DNA from 2 places in the Salinivibrio sp. VGrn1 genome. Region 2 is predicted to be linked to the other one. Evidence: riboswitches for the same ligand, from Rfam matches in the RefSeq annotation. Region 2 holds a riboswitch; the other holds the start of a gene.
The links. Region 2 has a riboswitch for lysine ahead of lysC (lysine-sensitive aspartokinase 3). Riboswitches for the same ligand answer to the same signal wherever they lie in the genome.
Positions count from the first base shown of each region.

Region 1: another riboswitch for lysine. It lies ahead of EHW56_RS07105 (Na+/H+ antiporter NhaC family protein); the one in region 2 lies ahead of lysC (lysine-sensitive aspartokinase 3).

Region 1 covers NZ_SATA01000003.1:299,281-306,305, forward strand. The annotation lists gene minE (cell division topological specificity factor MinE) at 1-127, opposite strand, end outside; gene minD (septum site-determining protein MinD) at 129-941, opposite strand; gene minC (septum site-determining protein MinC) at 959-1,621, opposite strand; gene EHW56_RS07090 (YcgL domain-containing protein) at 1,891-2,166, shown strand; gene EHW56_RS07095 (lytic transglycosylase domain-containing protein) at 2,177-3,148, shown strand; gene EHW56_RS07100 (H-NS family nucleoid-associated regulatory protein) at 3,200-3,625, opposite strand; lysine riboswitch at 3,898-4,079, shown strand; gene EHW56_RS07105 (Na+/H+ antiporter NhaC family protein) at 4,168-5,751, shown strand; gene EHW56_RS07110 (thymidine kinase) at 5,859-6,440, shown strand; gene cspD (cold shock domain-containing protein CspD) at 6,518-6,739, opposite strand.
Region 2 covers NZ_SATA01000012.1:64,721-71,745, reverse strand. The annotation lists gene EHW56_RS14250 (sodium:proton antiporter) at 1-761, opposite strand, end outside; gene metH (methionine synthase) at 945-4,604, shown strand; gene lysC (lysine-sensitive aspartokinase 3) at 4,643-6,031, opposite strand; lysine riboswitch at 6,129-6,316, opposite strand; gene EHW56_RS14235 (alanine--glyoxylate aminotransferase family protein) at 6,580-7,025, shown strand, end outside.

The DNA of each region.
Region 1 (7,025 bases), on a different contig from region 2:
GCTGAGGCAAATAAGTCGGCGCTGGGCTATCTGCACTGCGACGCTCGGCAACAATAATTTGTAAACGCTCTTTGGCAATATTGGCCGACTTTTTCTTAGATGGGCGGAAGAATTCAAGCAGTGCCACATTAGCCTCCAAATAAGCGTTTTAGGAAACCTTTGCGCTCTTCCTCGATAAAGCGGAAGGGACGCTCTTCACCCAGCAGACGCGCAATGGCATCTTCATAGGCTTGGCCTGCATCAGATTCTTGGTCAAGTACCACTGGCTCGCCTTTGTTTGAGGCGTGCAACACAGACTGGCTCTCCGGGATGACCCCTAACAGTGGAATACGCAAGATATCTTCAACATCCTCAACACTGAGCATTTCACCGTTGGTCACACGTGCAGGATTATAGCGAGTGAGTAATAAGTGATGTTTTACCGGATCCTCGCCGTTTTCTGCGCGGCGTGACTTGGAGTCGAGAATACCTAGAATCCGATCAGAGTCGCGTACGGATGAAACTTCTGGATTAGTGGTCACAATCGCTTCGTCAGCAAAATACAGCGCCATTAATGCACCGGCTTCAATGCCCGCGGGCGAGTCGCAAATAATGTATTCAAAGCCAAGCTCATCCATGTCTTTTAGAACCCGCTCCACGCCGTCTTTGGTTAGCGCATCTTTATCGCGTGTTTGTGAGGCTGGCAGAATAAACAAATTGTCTACGCGTTTGTCTTTAATTAATGCTTGATGCAGATTGGCTTCGCCATTAATGACATTGACAAAGTCATAGACGACCCGACGCTCACAGCCCATCACCAAATCCAGGTTACGTAGGCCAATATCAAAATCGACCACGGCGGTTTTTTTGCCTGTCATGGCCAACCCGGTCGCCAATGCCGCACTCGATGTTGTTTTACCAACACCGCCTTTACCGGAAGTAATTACAATAATTCGTGCCATTCCTCTTCCTTATTCTCTTATAGCGTGAGGGGGTCAATGTGTAAGCTTTCTTGATTAAGCGAGACCATGGAAGGTCGCTCTAAATGTTCTGATGGAATTTTATCGCTGAGCCAATAGCTTCCTGCTACTGACAATAATTCTGACTGAAGGTTCTGACAATAAATACGCGCTTGCTTTTGTCCACTTGCGCCGGCAATAGCTCGGCCACGCAAAACGCCATAGATATGAATACTGCCATCGGCTATCACTTCCGCGCCGGCACTGACATGATTGAGGATCACCAGATCGGCGTTTTTCGCATAGATTTGCTGACCTGAACGCACGGGGGCGGTGACCACTTTGGCAGGCGGCTGAATCGGATCGGCAACTCGGGATTGCTTGCTTGACTTGAGCACGGCTAGCTGCGCATTCAGCGCAAGCTCGCGTGTATCATTATGGGTGACGCCGGTCAATCCGACGAGAATCATGCCTGTGGCCTGTAAGCACTGCTTTAAGGCACCGATATCAGGACATTGTGATAGACGGCTAATGTCAGCGACAACAGGGGCGCCTTGAAAAAAGGCCGGTGCTTGGGTGACTTTCTCTGTCAAAACATTGGCAGCGGCAGCAAAATTATCGTCAACGAGGTGGAGGACGGAAAGGGTAAAGGTTGAGCCTTTCAACTCCGGTTGTTTGAGCATGTTATTCGATCCCGGTTTTGTCATTTAAACACGAGTCAGACGCGCATTATCAGACGTTGGATAGCATGGTATATTCACAGAGCCAATGCGGCAAGCAGGGTTTGCCGTTGATGCGGCATTTCTCCCTTTAATGGTGTTTTTTTAACGTTTGAATGAGAAATGGCAGCAGAGACGCGTTTTGACACACTTTGCTGCAAAGCTTAACAAACCTTTACCCCGAGATGACAATTTATCGCCAGTAATATGGCATGCTCATGAGGACTTTTGAGATGTATTGCGCAATTTATCGTAGCAAAAAGAAAGAAGGCACCTATCTTTATCTTGCAGAGAAAGATAAATTTGATGATGTGCCTGAGGCATTAATGAATAGCTTTGGGCAACCCGAATTTGCCATGATGATCAACTTAGACAAGCGCGATAAACTGGCTGCTGTTGACATCAATAAGGTTAAACAAAGCCTGCAAAGTGATGGTTTTTTTGTGCAATTGCCCCCGCCACCTGATGCGGCATTGCAGGCCATTCGTAATAAAAACGAAAAACTGTAAAAGGAAGACTATGCGCAAAGGTATGATTTCAGCTTCTATCGCGGCGGCACTTTTGGTGAGCCCTGTGATGGCCAAGCCCGGATTCGAGCAGTATGTGACCACCTTAAAAGCCGAGGCACGAGAGGCGGGCATCAGTGATGCGTTACTTGAGCGTGCGTTTAAGGACGTTGAATACCACGAGCGTGCGGTCAGCTCCGATCGAAATCAACCTGAGCGACGCCTTACGCTGGATGAATATATTCCGCGTGCTGTGCCTGATTGGAAAGTCGCCCAAGCGAAAAAACTGTATCGTGAACATTACGACACGTTGAAAACCATCGGTGAGCAGTACCAAGTTCAGCCGCGTTTTATTGTGGCTTTATGGGGCGTAGAAAGTAATTTTGGCAAACTTCAGGGCAGTTATAATGTGATTGAAGCTTTATCAACATTAGCCTTTGATGGTCGTCGAGAGGCCTTTTTTCGTAAAGAGACCATGGCTGCACTGAAGATATTACAGCAAGGGCACATTGCGCCAGAAGCGATGAAAGGCTCTTGGGCAGGGGCAATGGGCCAATGCCAGTTTATGCCAAGCTCGTTTATTAATTACGCGGTCGATGGCAATCAAGATGGTAAGAAAGACATTTGGCAAACAGAAGCCGATGTTTTTGCGTCTGCTGCGAATTACTTAAAAAAAGCCGGGTGGGATGATACTTATACATGGGGGCGGCAAGTACAGCTACCTGCAGGAATAGATCGTACTTTGCTTGGCACCGACAGTGATAAAGCACACTCATTGAGTGCCTGGCAGACGCGTGGTGTGCGCCGTTTGAATGGTCAGGCGCTACCCGCCGTCGATATCAATGCGTGGTTGATTCAGCCTGATGATGGTAAAGGCAGGGCTTATCTTGTTTATAATAATTATCAGAGTTTATTGAAATGGAATCGCTCGCACTACTTTGCGTTAGCGGTGAGCCATTTGGCAGACAGAATTAAATTTGGTTAAGGGATAAAAAAAAGAGGCTGAGCGCCTCTTTTTTTATGCGGGAATATGGACTTAGGCTTCTTGGCCTGGGATGAGGAAATCTTCCTGCTTAGCCGCACCGCTCTCAATCGCTTCGCGAATCACTTTCGGCATACGACCTTGGCCTGTCCAGGTTTTTTGTGAGCCATCTTCGCCCGTATATTGATATTTTGCTGGACGAGTCGCGCGTTTACCCGATGCTTTGCTCTTGGAAGCACCACCTAACAATGCCACGATTTCTTCTGGGTCAATACCGTCGGCTTCTAACATAGCACGGTATTTTTCTAACTTCTCTAAGCGCTCTTTTTCTTGCGCTTCAGCTTGGCGATCGATTTCTTTGCGCTCTTCAACAACCGTTTGTAATTTTTCTAAGGCTTCGTTCAGTTGCTCAGTAGACATCTCTTTTGCAACTGCGCGTAAGCTACGCAAATTGAGTAAGGCTTTCATTGCATCAGACATTATTGGTTCCTATTTGATTTATATGTTAATTGAAAGAATGATAGCAGTATAATTGAAATATACAATATGACCTATATTAATACGCCATATTGTTCATTAATTGCAAGTTAACCGCAAATTTGACTTTAATTCTATTGTCTTTTTTGAAACAGATGTCTAAAAAAATAGAAGATAAGACGCATTTTATTGGCATCGAGTAAGGTGGGGGTTAATCGACGTTTTTTCAACCATAAATAGTTGCGATAGTAAACACGTTGTGTAGAATGCACCACGCTTAACGTAGAGGTGCGTTGTTTATAAGTCGTGCGCAAGAGGGTGATACCGATGAGAGCGCATAAAAGGAAACAACGCCGAAGCCAATCAGGTCATCACACCGATTGAGCTGGGGCTGTTACCGAATAGGGGCAGCACTGCCATAGTACTTGGAAATACACTATGGAGCGCTACTGTATGTAGGAGGCAAGCTGTTTGCCGTGTGATACCACACCTTACCGTCTTCATTTCTGCAGTAGATCTCCAACCACCTGGTTGACACTGAGATCATGAACTTAACAGATTTTTCTTCATCCGCTTTATCACTGCTTCCCCCTTTATTGGCGCTAGGCCTCGCGATTGCCACACGACGGGTTTTATTGTCGTTGGGCATGGGAATCGTACTGGGTACTGTATTACTGACCGATTTTTCTTTCCTCTCTTCTGGACAGTACTTACTTGAGGTGATCACTGGGCTATTTATTGCTGATGGAGGCTTAAATAGCTGGAATTTAAGTATTCTCGCGTTTCTTATTTTACTCGGTATGATCACTGCGCTCCTGTCTCTTTCTGGAGGGACACGCGCGTTCGCCAATTGGGCGCAAAGCCGGATCAAGAGTAAACGTGGGGCGAAACTGCTCGCCGCTTTTCTCGGCGTATTTATATTTGTCGATGATTATTTCAACAGCTTAGCGGTGGGCGCCGTTTCTCGCCCCGTGACAGATAGATTTCACGTCTCTCGAGCGAAACTGGCTTACATCCTTGACTCCACGGCAGCCCCTATGTGTGTGATCACGCCAGCATCAAGCTGGGGAGCCTATATCATTACCGTGATTGGCTCGATTTTAGTGGCGCATGGTGTGACGGATTACACGGCTCTAGGGGCATTTGTCACCATGATCCCGATGAACTTTTACGCCATTTTTGCCTTGCTCTTAGTGTTTGCGGTGGTTTGGTTTCAACTGGATATTGGCCCGATGCGTCAGTTTGAATATCAGGCGAAAAAAGGCAGTCGATTGGGCGATGAAAGTGAAAACTGCGCTGATATCTGCGATGACTTAGGGATTGAAGAAAGTGATAAAGGCAGCGTGGCTGATTTGGTCGCCCCCATTATTATGCTAGTCGTGGCGACGGTGGGAGCGATGCTATATACCGGCGGGCAGGCCTTGGCCGCTGATGCACAATCCTTTTCTCTCCTCGGCGCGTTTGAAAATACCGATGTCGGCATGTCATTGCTGTGGGGTGGACTGGCGGGTTTAGCTGTGTCCTTAGTGATGACAGGTAAACAAGGTATTGCGGTATCAGATATTGCGAAAACCCTTTGGGTGGGCGCAAAGTCTATGTTTGGCGCGATCCTCATTCTGTTATTTGCTTGGTCAATTGGCCATATTATTGGTGACCTACAAACAGGCAAATATTTGTCGTCTTTAGTTGAGGGGAACTTACCGGCGCAACTCTTGCCTGTGGTGCTCTTCTTGTTGGCGGCAGTGATGGCCTTTGCAACAGGGACGTCGTGGGGGACGTTCGGTATTATGCTTCCTATCGCAGGCGATCTTGCCGCGGCGACAGAGATTGCTCTGATGCTACCTATGCTCTCAGCAGTATTGGCGGGGGCGGTATTTGGCGATCATTGTTCACCAATTTCTGATACCACTATCTTGTCTTCAACAGGGGCACGATGTGGACATATTGACCACGTCGCCACCCAGCTCCCTTATGCTATTGGCGGGGCGCTTGTCTCAACCGTAGGCTTCATGGTGTTAGGCTTTACCGCGTCACTTCTTTGGTCTTTGATGGCGACCGTGTTTGCGTTCGTTGCACTATGTGCTGGGTTAATGTGGCTTAAAAAGCGACCGTGTAAATTGGTCGGTTAATTATCTAGCCTCGCTTCGGCGGGGCTTTTCTTTTTCTGCTAGTGCGGTAGCATGCCTGTTTATTTAATCCAGCTCGCCCAAAACGGGCATTACGTGTAGAGACAGTTATGGCTCAGTTATACTTTTATTATTCGGCAATGAACGCGGGTAAGTCGACCACCTTGTTACAATCGGCCTTTAACTACCAAGAACGCGGTATGCAGCCTCTACTATTTACCGCCGCGATTGATAACCGCTATGGGGTCGGAAAAATTAGTTCTAGAATTGGCTTAGAAGCTGATGCCCACCTGTATGACAATCAGACGTCGCTATTCGAGCACGTTGCGACTATCTTGGCGCAAGAGAAAGTTGACTGTTTATTGATTGATGAGAGCCAATTTTTGACCAAACAGCAAGTCCTTGAGCTCACCGATGTGGTGGATAAGCTGCGGATCCCAGTATTGTGTTATGGATTAAGAACGGATTTTCGTGGTGAGCTGTTTGAAGGGTCGCAGTACTTGTTGGCGTGGGCTGATAAGCTCGTTGAACTGAAAACCGTTTGCCATTGTGGACGTAAAGCGAGTCGAGTTATTCGCCAAGATAGCGAGGGTAATGCCATTGCGGATGGTGATCAGGTGGTGATTGGGGGCAATGAACGTTATGTTTCTGTGTGTCGCCGCCACTACAAACAGATGCTTGGGTTACTCTAGACGGCATTGAGTTCGGTCAAACACAACAAAGGCGAGCGGTAAGCTCGCCTTTTCCATTTGGCCGACCGGATTCAGCGCTATTTAGCCGCTTCTTGATCGACTGGCACAATTTCACTGGCATGGTAGCCTTTTGGTCCTTCCTGAACCTCGTAGTTGACGGTTTGTCCCGCCTTTAATGTCTTATATCCGTCCATCTGGATGGTAGAATAGTGGGCAAACACATCGCCTTCTCCTTCTACCGGACAAATAAAGCCAAATCCTTTTGCATTGTTAAACCATTTTACTGTACCAGTTTCCATGCGACACATCCTTCTTGCATCAAACTTTGCATACCTGCGATAAACGCGTTCATTCCACCTCATCAATCCCGGCAGCGCGGCACTGTTGCCATCACTGATATGATTGAATAGAAGTGACATGGTTAGTTTACCTACCACATGTTTCACTTTAGTAGATACTTTTAGGCAGTCAAGTGTGGGGTATAACTTATAACAGTAATGTAATATCGAATCGAAAAAGTGTGAGGAAGTGGCAATTATTCATTCAACAACAGACATCTCAATTGCATAGTTTTTTAGATTTTAC
Region 2 (7,025 bases):
TGCAGCATATCGGCCAGGACATAGCCAGCGCTGGGGATAGCCAGCGTTAATAGCAATTCCATCGAGTGATCGTTGGTGGCACAAATCAAGCGATGGAAAAGATAGCCAAGCACCAGGCCATATAAAATCCCGCCAACGGCTTCTTGTAAAAACAAGGCAATGGTACCGCCCACCGTCGGGTTGTTGTCGCCAAAGGCCAGGGTAAAAAGAGTCACAAAGATCACGATACCCACGCCATCATTAAATAGCGACTCTCCCTCTATTTGTGTCGTTATCCGCATCGGTGCTTGCAGTTTTTTCACAATGGCGAGAACAGCAATGGGATCGGTCGGCGAGATCAGCGCGCCAAATAGCAGGCAGTAGAGATAATCGAAAGGAATACCGATCAGCTGAAACACGCCCCAGATACCGGTGCCGATTAAAAACACAGAGACCAATAGCCCGCCGATCACCAGGGTCGTGATCTCCCACTTTTGGTCGGAGAAAGAGGGAAGCTTGACACCAATTCCCCCCGCGAAGAGCAAAAAGCCGAGGACGCCTTTGAGCAAAAAGGTATCGAAGTGGATATCTGTCAGTATTTGCTCGGCCATGGTTTTGAGTGGAATGGCTTGGTATTGACCGGCGACCACTATCAACAAAGACAGTAGGAGCGAGCTGGCGGTGATGGCGATGGTGGTTTGTACTCGACTGATTTTACTATTAATAAAAGCGATAAAGATGGCTGCAGCAGCCATAAAGCTGAGGATTGCGTAAGTTGACATGCCGCTTCCTAGTACAACGAGGGAATGAAAAAATGTGTCAAAATATTAATAGAAATCGTTGTCAAAACGAACAGCTGAATTGAAATAGATCAAAATAAATTGTTATTTATAGACGTCTAGATTTCCATTTTCGCTGTGGTAGGATGAAATGACTGCAACGAGGAAGATGATAAGCGTAATAGTATGGACCGACTGACACAGCAACTGCGCGACCGTATTCTAGTGATCGATGGTGGCATGGGCACCATGATTCAGGGGTTAGGGCTCAATGAGGCCGATTATCGTGGCCAACGTTTTAAAGATTGGCACTGTGATGTGAAAGGCAACAATGATCTTTTGGTGCTGACTCAGCCTGATAAGATCGCTTCGCTACACAGTGATTACCTGGCCGCGGGCGCGGACATTATTGAAACTAACACCTTTAACGCCACCCAAATTGCGATGGCCGATTACGACATGCAGGCGCTGAGTGCGGAAATCAACGTAGCGGCAGCCCGGCTTGCGCGTGAGGTCGCTGATGCTTGGACGGCTAAAACGCCGGATAAACCCCGTTTTGTCGCGGGTGTGTTGGGGCCGACCAATCGAACGTGCTCAATCTCACCAGATGTGAATGACCCTGGGTTTCGCAATGTCAGCTTTGATCAGTTAGTCGACGTGTATGCCGAGTCCACCGAAGCGCTCATTGAGGGTGGGGTTGATATCATCATGTTGGAGACCATTTTTGATACCTTGAATGCCAAAGCCTGTGCGTTTGCGGTTGAAAAGGTCTTTGATGCCCGTGGGGTTCGCTTACCCATTATGATCTCCGGCACCATCACTGATGCGTCTGGACGCACCTTATCCGGACAAACGACCGCCGCCTTTTATCACTCGCTGCGCCATGTTGAGCCACTGTCGTTTGGCTTAAACTGCGCACTGGGGCCGGCTGAATTGCGCCAGTATGTCAAAGAGCTGAGCGACATTTGTGAGGGCTTTGTCTCCGTCCACCCCAATGCGGGGTTGCCCAACGCGTTTGGTGAGTATGACCTTTCTCCCGAAGAGATGGCGACACACATTGATGAGTGGGCGGCATCTGGCTTTATCAATTTGGTCGGTGGTTGTTGTGGCACCACGCCTGAGCATATTCAAGCGATTAGTGACGCGGTGAAAAAACATGCGCCACGCTCTCTGCCTGACCACCCTGTAGCCTGTCGCTTGTCTGGGCTCGAGCCCCTGACCATTAATGCCGATAGCTTGTTCGTTAACGTGGGTGAGCGCACCAATGTGACTGGCTCAGCACGCTTTAAACGCTTAATCGTTAAAGAGCAATACGACGAAGCGCTGGAAGTGGCATTGCAGCAAGTGGAAAACGGCGCCCAAATCATCGATATCAATATGGATGAAGGCATGTTGGATGCCGAAAAGGCCATGGTGCGATTCCTCAATTTATGCGCGGCCGAGCCGGATATTGCCCGCGTGCCTGTGATGATTGACTCCTCCAAATGGGAAGTGATTGAAGCTGGCCTCAAGTGCATTCAAGGGAAAGGCATCGTCAATTCTATTTCGCTCAAAGAAGGAGAAGAGGATTTTCTGCACCAAGCACGTTTAGTCCGTCGCTATGGCGCGGCGGTGATCGTGATGGCGTTTGACGAACAAGGTCAAGCCGATACCCAAGCGCGGAAAGTGGAAATCTGTACGCGCGCTTATCATCTTCTGGTCGAGCAAGTCGGCTTTCCGCCGGAAGATATTATCTTCGATCCCAACATTTTTGCGGTTGCCACCGGCATTGATGAGCACAATAACTACGCAGTCGATTTCATCAACGCCGTGGCCGACATTAAACAAACCCTGCCGCATGCCATGATCTCGGGCGGTGTCTCCAATGTGTCGTTTTCGTTTCGAGGTAACAACCCAGTCCGCGAGGCCATTCATGCGGTGTTTTTGTATCACTGCATCAAAAATGGCATGGATATGGGGATCGTCAACGCCGGTCAGTTAGCCATCTATGATGATTTAGCCGAGTCTTTGCGCTTGGCAGTAGAAGATGTGGTGCTCAACAAAGATGATGGCGCCACGGAGCGTTTATTGGAGATCGCCGACAGCTATCGCGATAGTGGGGAGAACGAGGTCGCGGAAACTGCGGAGTGGCGCAGTTGGCCGGTGGAAAAGCGGTTGGAACATGCACTGGTCAAAGGCATTACAGAGTTTATTGTTGAAGATACCGAGCTGGCTCGCGCCGCGGCAAGTAAACCTCTAGAAGTGATTGAAGGCCCGCTGATGGCAGGCATGAACGTGGTCGGGGACTTGTTTGGTGAAGGCAAGATGTTCCTGCCACAAGTGGTGAAGTCGGCACGGGTGATGAAGCAGGCGGTGGCTTACCTTGAGCCCTACATCAATGCTGAAAAGCAGCAAGGACAGACCAATGGCAAGATCTTGCTCGCCACGGTTAAAGGGGATGTGCATGACATTGGCAAAAACATTGTTGGCGTGGTGCTGCAATGTAATAACTTCGAGATTATTGATCTCGGCGTGATGGTGCCGACCGATAAGATCCTGTCGGTGGCGCGTGAGGAAAACGTCGATATTATTGGTTTATCAGGCCTGATTACCCCATCGTTAGATGAGATGGTGAACGTGGCGAAAGAGATGGAGCGCCAAGGGTTTGATATTCCTTTGCTTATTGGCGGCGCGACCACGTCCAAAGCCCATACCGCGGTGAAGATTGAACAGCATTACCATGCGCCCGTGGTCTATGTGCCCAACGCGTCACGTGCCGTGGGGGTGTGCTCATCGTTGCTGTCACAGACTCAGCGGCCGGATTTTGTGGCCCGTTTAACCAAAGACTATGCGGCGGTGCGTGAGCAACATCAACGCAAAACGCCTCGAACCGCTCCCGTCACCCTTGAGCAGGCGCGGGACAATAAGTGGCAAACGGACTGGGCAAACTATGCTCCTCCGCAGCCGTTGAAGCCGGGCGTGCATGTTTACGATGATGTCTCGATAGCGACCTTACGTCAGTATATCGACTGGACACCCTTCTTTATGACGTGGTCACTCAGTGGCAAATTCCCGGCGATTTTGGATCACGAACTAGTGGGTGAGGAAGCGCGCCGTTTGTATAAAGACGCCAATGCTTGGATCGATCGTTTCGAGGCAGAAGGCTTGGTCGCCGCGAAGGGAGTGTGTGGCCTTTTTCCTGCCAACAGCGTTGAGGATGATATTGAAGTCTATGATGATGGGTCTCGCCAAGCGACGCTCACCGTACTGAACCACTTGCGTCAGCAAACGAAAAAGCCACGTGGTGCCAACTATTGCTTGTCGGACTTTATTGCGCCAAAAAGCAGTGGCCAGCCGGATTGGATTGGTGCATTTGCGGTGACAGGTGGTATTGGCGAATATGCCTTGGCGGAAGAATACAAAGCGAAAGGGGATGATTATAACGCGATCATGATCCAGGCGGTCGCCGATAGACTCGCAGAAGCCTTTGCAGAGTACCTCCATCAGCAAATTCGGATTACCTTGTGGGGCTATGCGCCCGATGAGACGCTCGATAACGATGCGCTGATCCGCGAGCAATACCAAGGGATCCGGCCAGCGCCGGGTTATGCCGCCTGTCCTGAACACAGTGAGAAAGGCAAAATTTGGCAATTGCTGTCGGTAGAAGCACATACGGGGATGACACTTACCGAAAGCTATGCCATGTGGCCGGGGGCGTCGGTCTCAGGTTGGTATTTTTCCCACCCTGAGTCACGTTACTTTGCGGTGGCGAAGATCCAAAACGATCAGCGAGACAGCTACGCAGCACGCAAAGGGTGGAGCAGCGAAGAAGCGGAGAAATGGCTCGGGCCGAACTTAAACGGCTAACGAAAGAAGCCAGCACATTGGCTGTGCTGGCTTTTTTATTATTCAAATAAGTCCGCGTGTAACCGCTGCACCACCTGGGTGGCATCGTCATCTTCAACCACAACACATACATTGTGGTTGCTGGCACCGTAGCAAATCATGCGTAGTTTATGTTGTGCTAAGGCACTGAACACCGGTGCTGTCGCGCCAGCAGTATGATTCATATCATTGCCAATCAGCGCTACCACCGCCAGGTTCTCGCAGATCTCGACATGACATAACTGGGTCAGCTCGGCGATAGCCGCTTGTGGCAGCTGCGGCGCGTCGCCCTGAGTGTTGGTTTGATCAAGGGTTAAAGCGACACTGACCTCCGAGGTGGTGATCAAGTCCACCGAGATTTCAAATCGTGCCAAAACCTCAAATACTTTGGCCAAAAAACCATATGCATGGAACATGTTTAAGCTGGTTAGTGTCACCATGGTTTGGTTTCGTCGTAAGGCGACGGCACGAAACAGCGGTGCCGAGTGCGCGTGCTCGCGGATCCAGGTGCCGCCTTGCTCAGGCGCTCTCGCGGCCCCGACAAACACTGGTATATGTTGGCGTACTGCAGGCAGCAAGGTGGACGGGTGCAGGATTTTGGCACCAAACGTGGCCATTTCTGAGGCTTCGCTAAAACTAATCTCACTGATTGGGCGCGCTTGTTCGGCAATCCGCGGGTCGGTGGTATAAATCCCGGGCACATCGGTCCAAATGGCCAAACTCTCTGCGTCCACGGCTTCGGCGAACAGTGCTGCACTGTAGTCGCTACCACCACGGCCTAAGGTGGTGGTTTGTCCGTGGGCATCCGCGCCGATAAACCCTTGGGTGACCACTCGATGTGTGGCTAAATGCGGAAGCAATTGGTCGTGGCACTGTGTTCGCGTCTGTTGTGGGTCAGGCTGGGCACAGCCAAACTGGCTGTCGGTGCGCAGCAATTCACGCGCATCTACTCTCAAAGCGGTTATACCTCGGCTGTTGAGCAAATGGGTGAAAATATGGGTTGAGATCAGCTCGCCGCAGGCAACTAACGCATCCGTTAGCGCTGTGTCAGGAATGATGGCCGCTTTTTCGGCATACTCGGCAATGGCGAGATGCCAGTGCTCGACGGCTGCTTGCGTGTTTTGGCAATCAGGAAGTTGCTGCAATATTGCTTGGTGAGTGGCATTAATGGCGTCCAACTTGGCTTGGCGCACGTCAGGGTCGCTGATCCCTTTTGCGAGCGCGACTAAATGATTGGTCACTCCGGCGCACGCACTGATCACGATTAAACGGGTTTGCGGGTTTTGCTCGATAACCGCGGCGCTTTTCTGCATCGCCTCTAGCGTCCCGACACTGGTGCCGCCAAACTTAGCGACTGAAATTGATGGTAACGGGTTCACGTCCTTTTCCCCTTTTGAGCTCGTGCTCATTGATTCAATATATTCAAAAGTCAGTGGGGAACATCAGAAGTCACATCGTGACCGCGATAAATACCGCGACAAGGTAGGAAGAGCAAACGGCAGGCATTCTGCCAGAAGCGCTCCACCTGTCTGTCCATATGGATGACAAGTGACAGCCTGAAGGATTCAGCCTTCAAGGCCGGCAGCGTATCGACCCCGATTTTACGCCACCTCGGCATTGTCTCCCCTGGTTATCACGCTTAGGAGTGGGGCTCCGCCTGATAACTGCCTGAGAAATGCACCTCTTCTGCATGTTCAGTCATGGGTTGGTGACCGCATGAACAGTTTTAACATTACGGGTGTGGTCGCAGGGTGTCAACCGTGTTTTTGCTCTTGATGGGGGAGCACTGCCCAGCCCCCGCTTTCACCGAGGGAAAGGAGGCCATTGCGCCCTATCGGCACTGAAAAGAAACATAAATCGCCGCTAGCGATCACACAGTTCATGTGCCAGAGGCTAGGGGGATGGCGAAAAAATATGCTATAACGGTGAGCCTCGGTACCAACAACAAGGATTCGTGATGGCTCGTGCAATTTCCGATATTCAGTCTTTTCAACCCGTCGCTCGCACATTGATGGGGCCAGGGCCCTCTGACATTTACCCGTCGGTGCTGCAATCATTGAGCAAGCCGACATTGGGGCATCTTGACCCCTTATTCATTGGCATGATGGATGAGGTCAAGCAGCTACTGCAGTACGCTTTTCAAACCGACAATCCGTTTACCATTGCGGTCTCTGCCCCCGGGAGTGCGGGGATGGAAGCCTGTTTTGTCAATTTGGTGGAGCCTGGCGACACAGTGATCGTCTGTCGCAATGGCGTGTTTGGCGACCGGATGCGAGAAAACGTGGAGCGTTGTGGCGCACATGCGGTCATGGTTGATGATGCCTGGGGCGCTCCGGTTAATCCTGAAAAGGTTGAAGCGGCCTTGAAGGCGCACCCGGAGGCTAGCATAGTCGCATTTGTCCA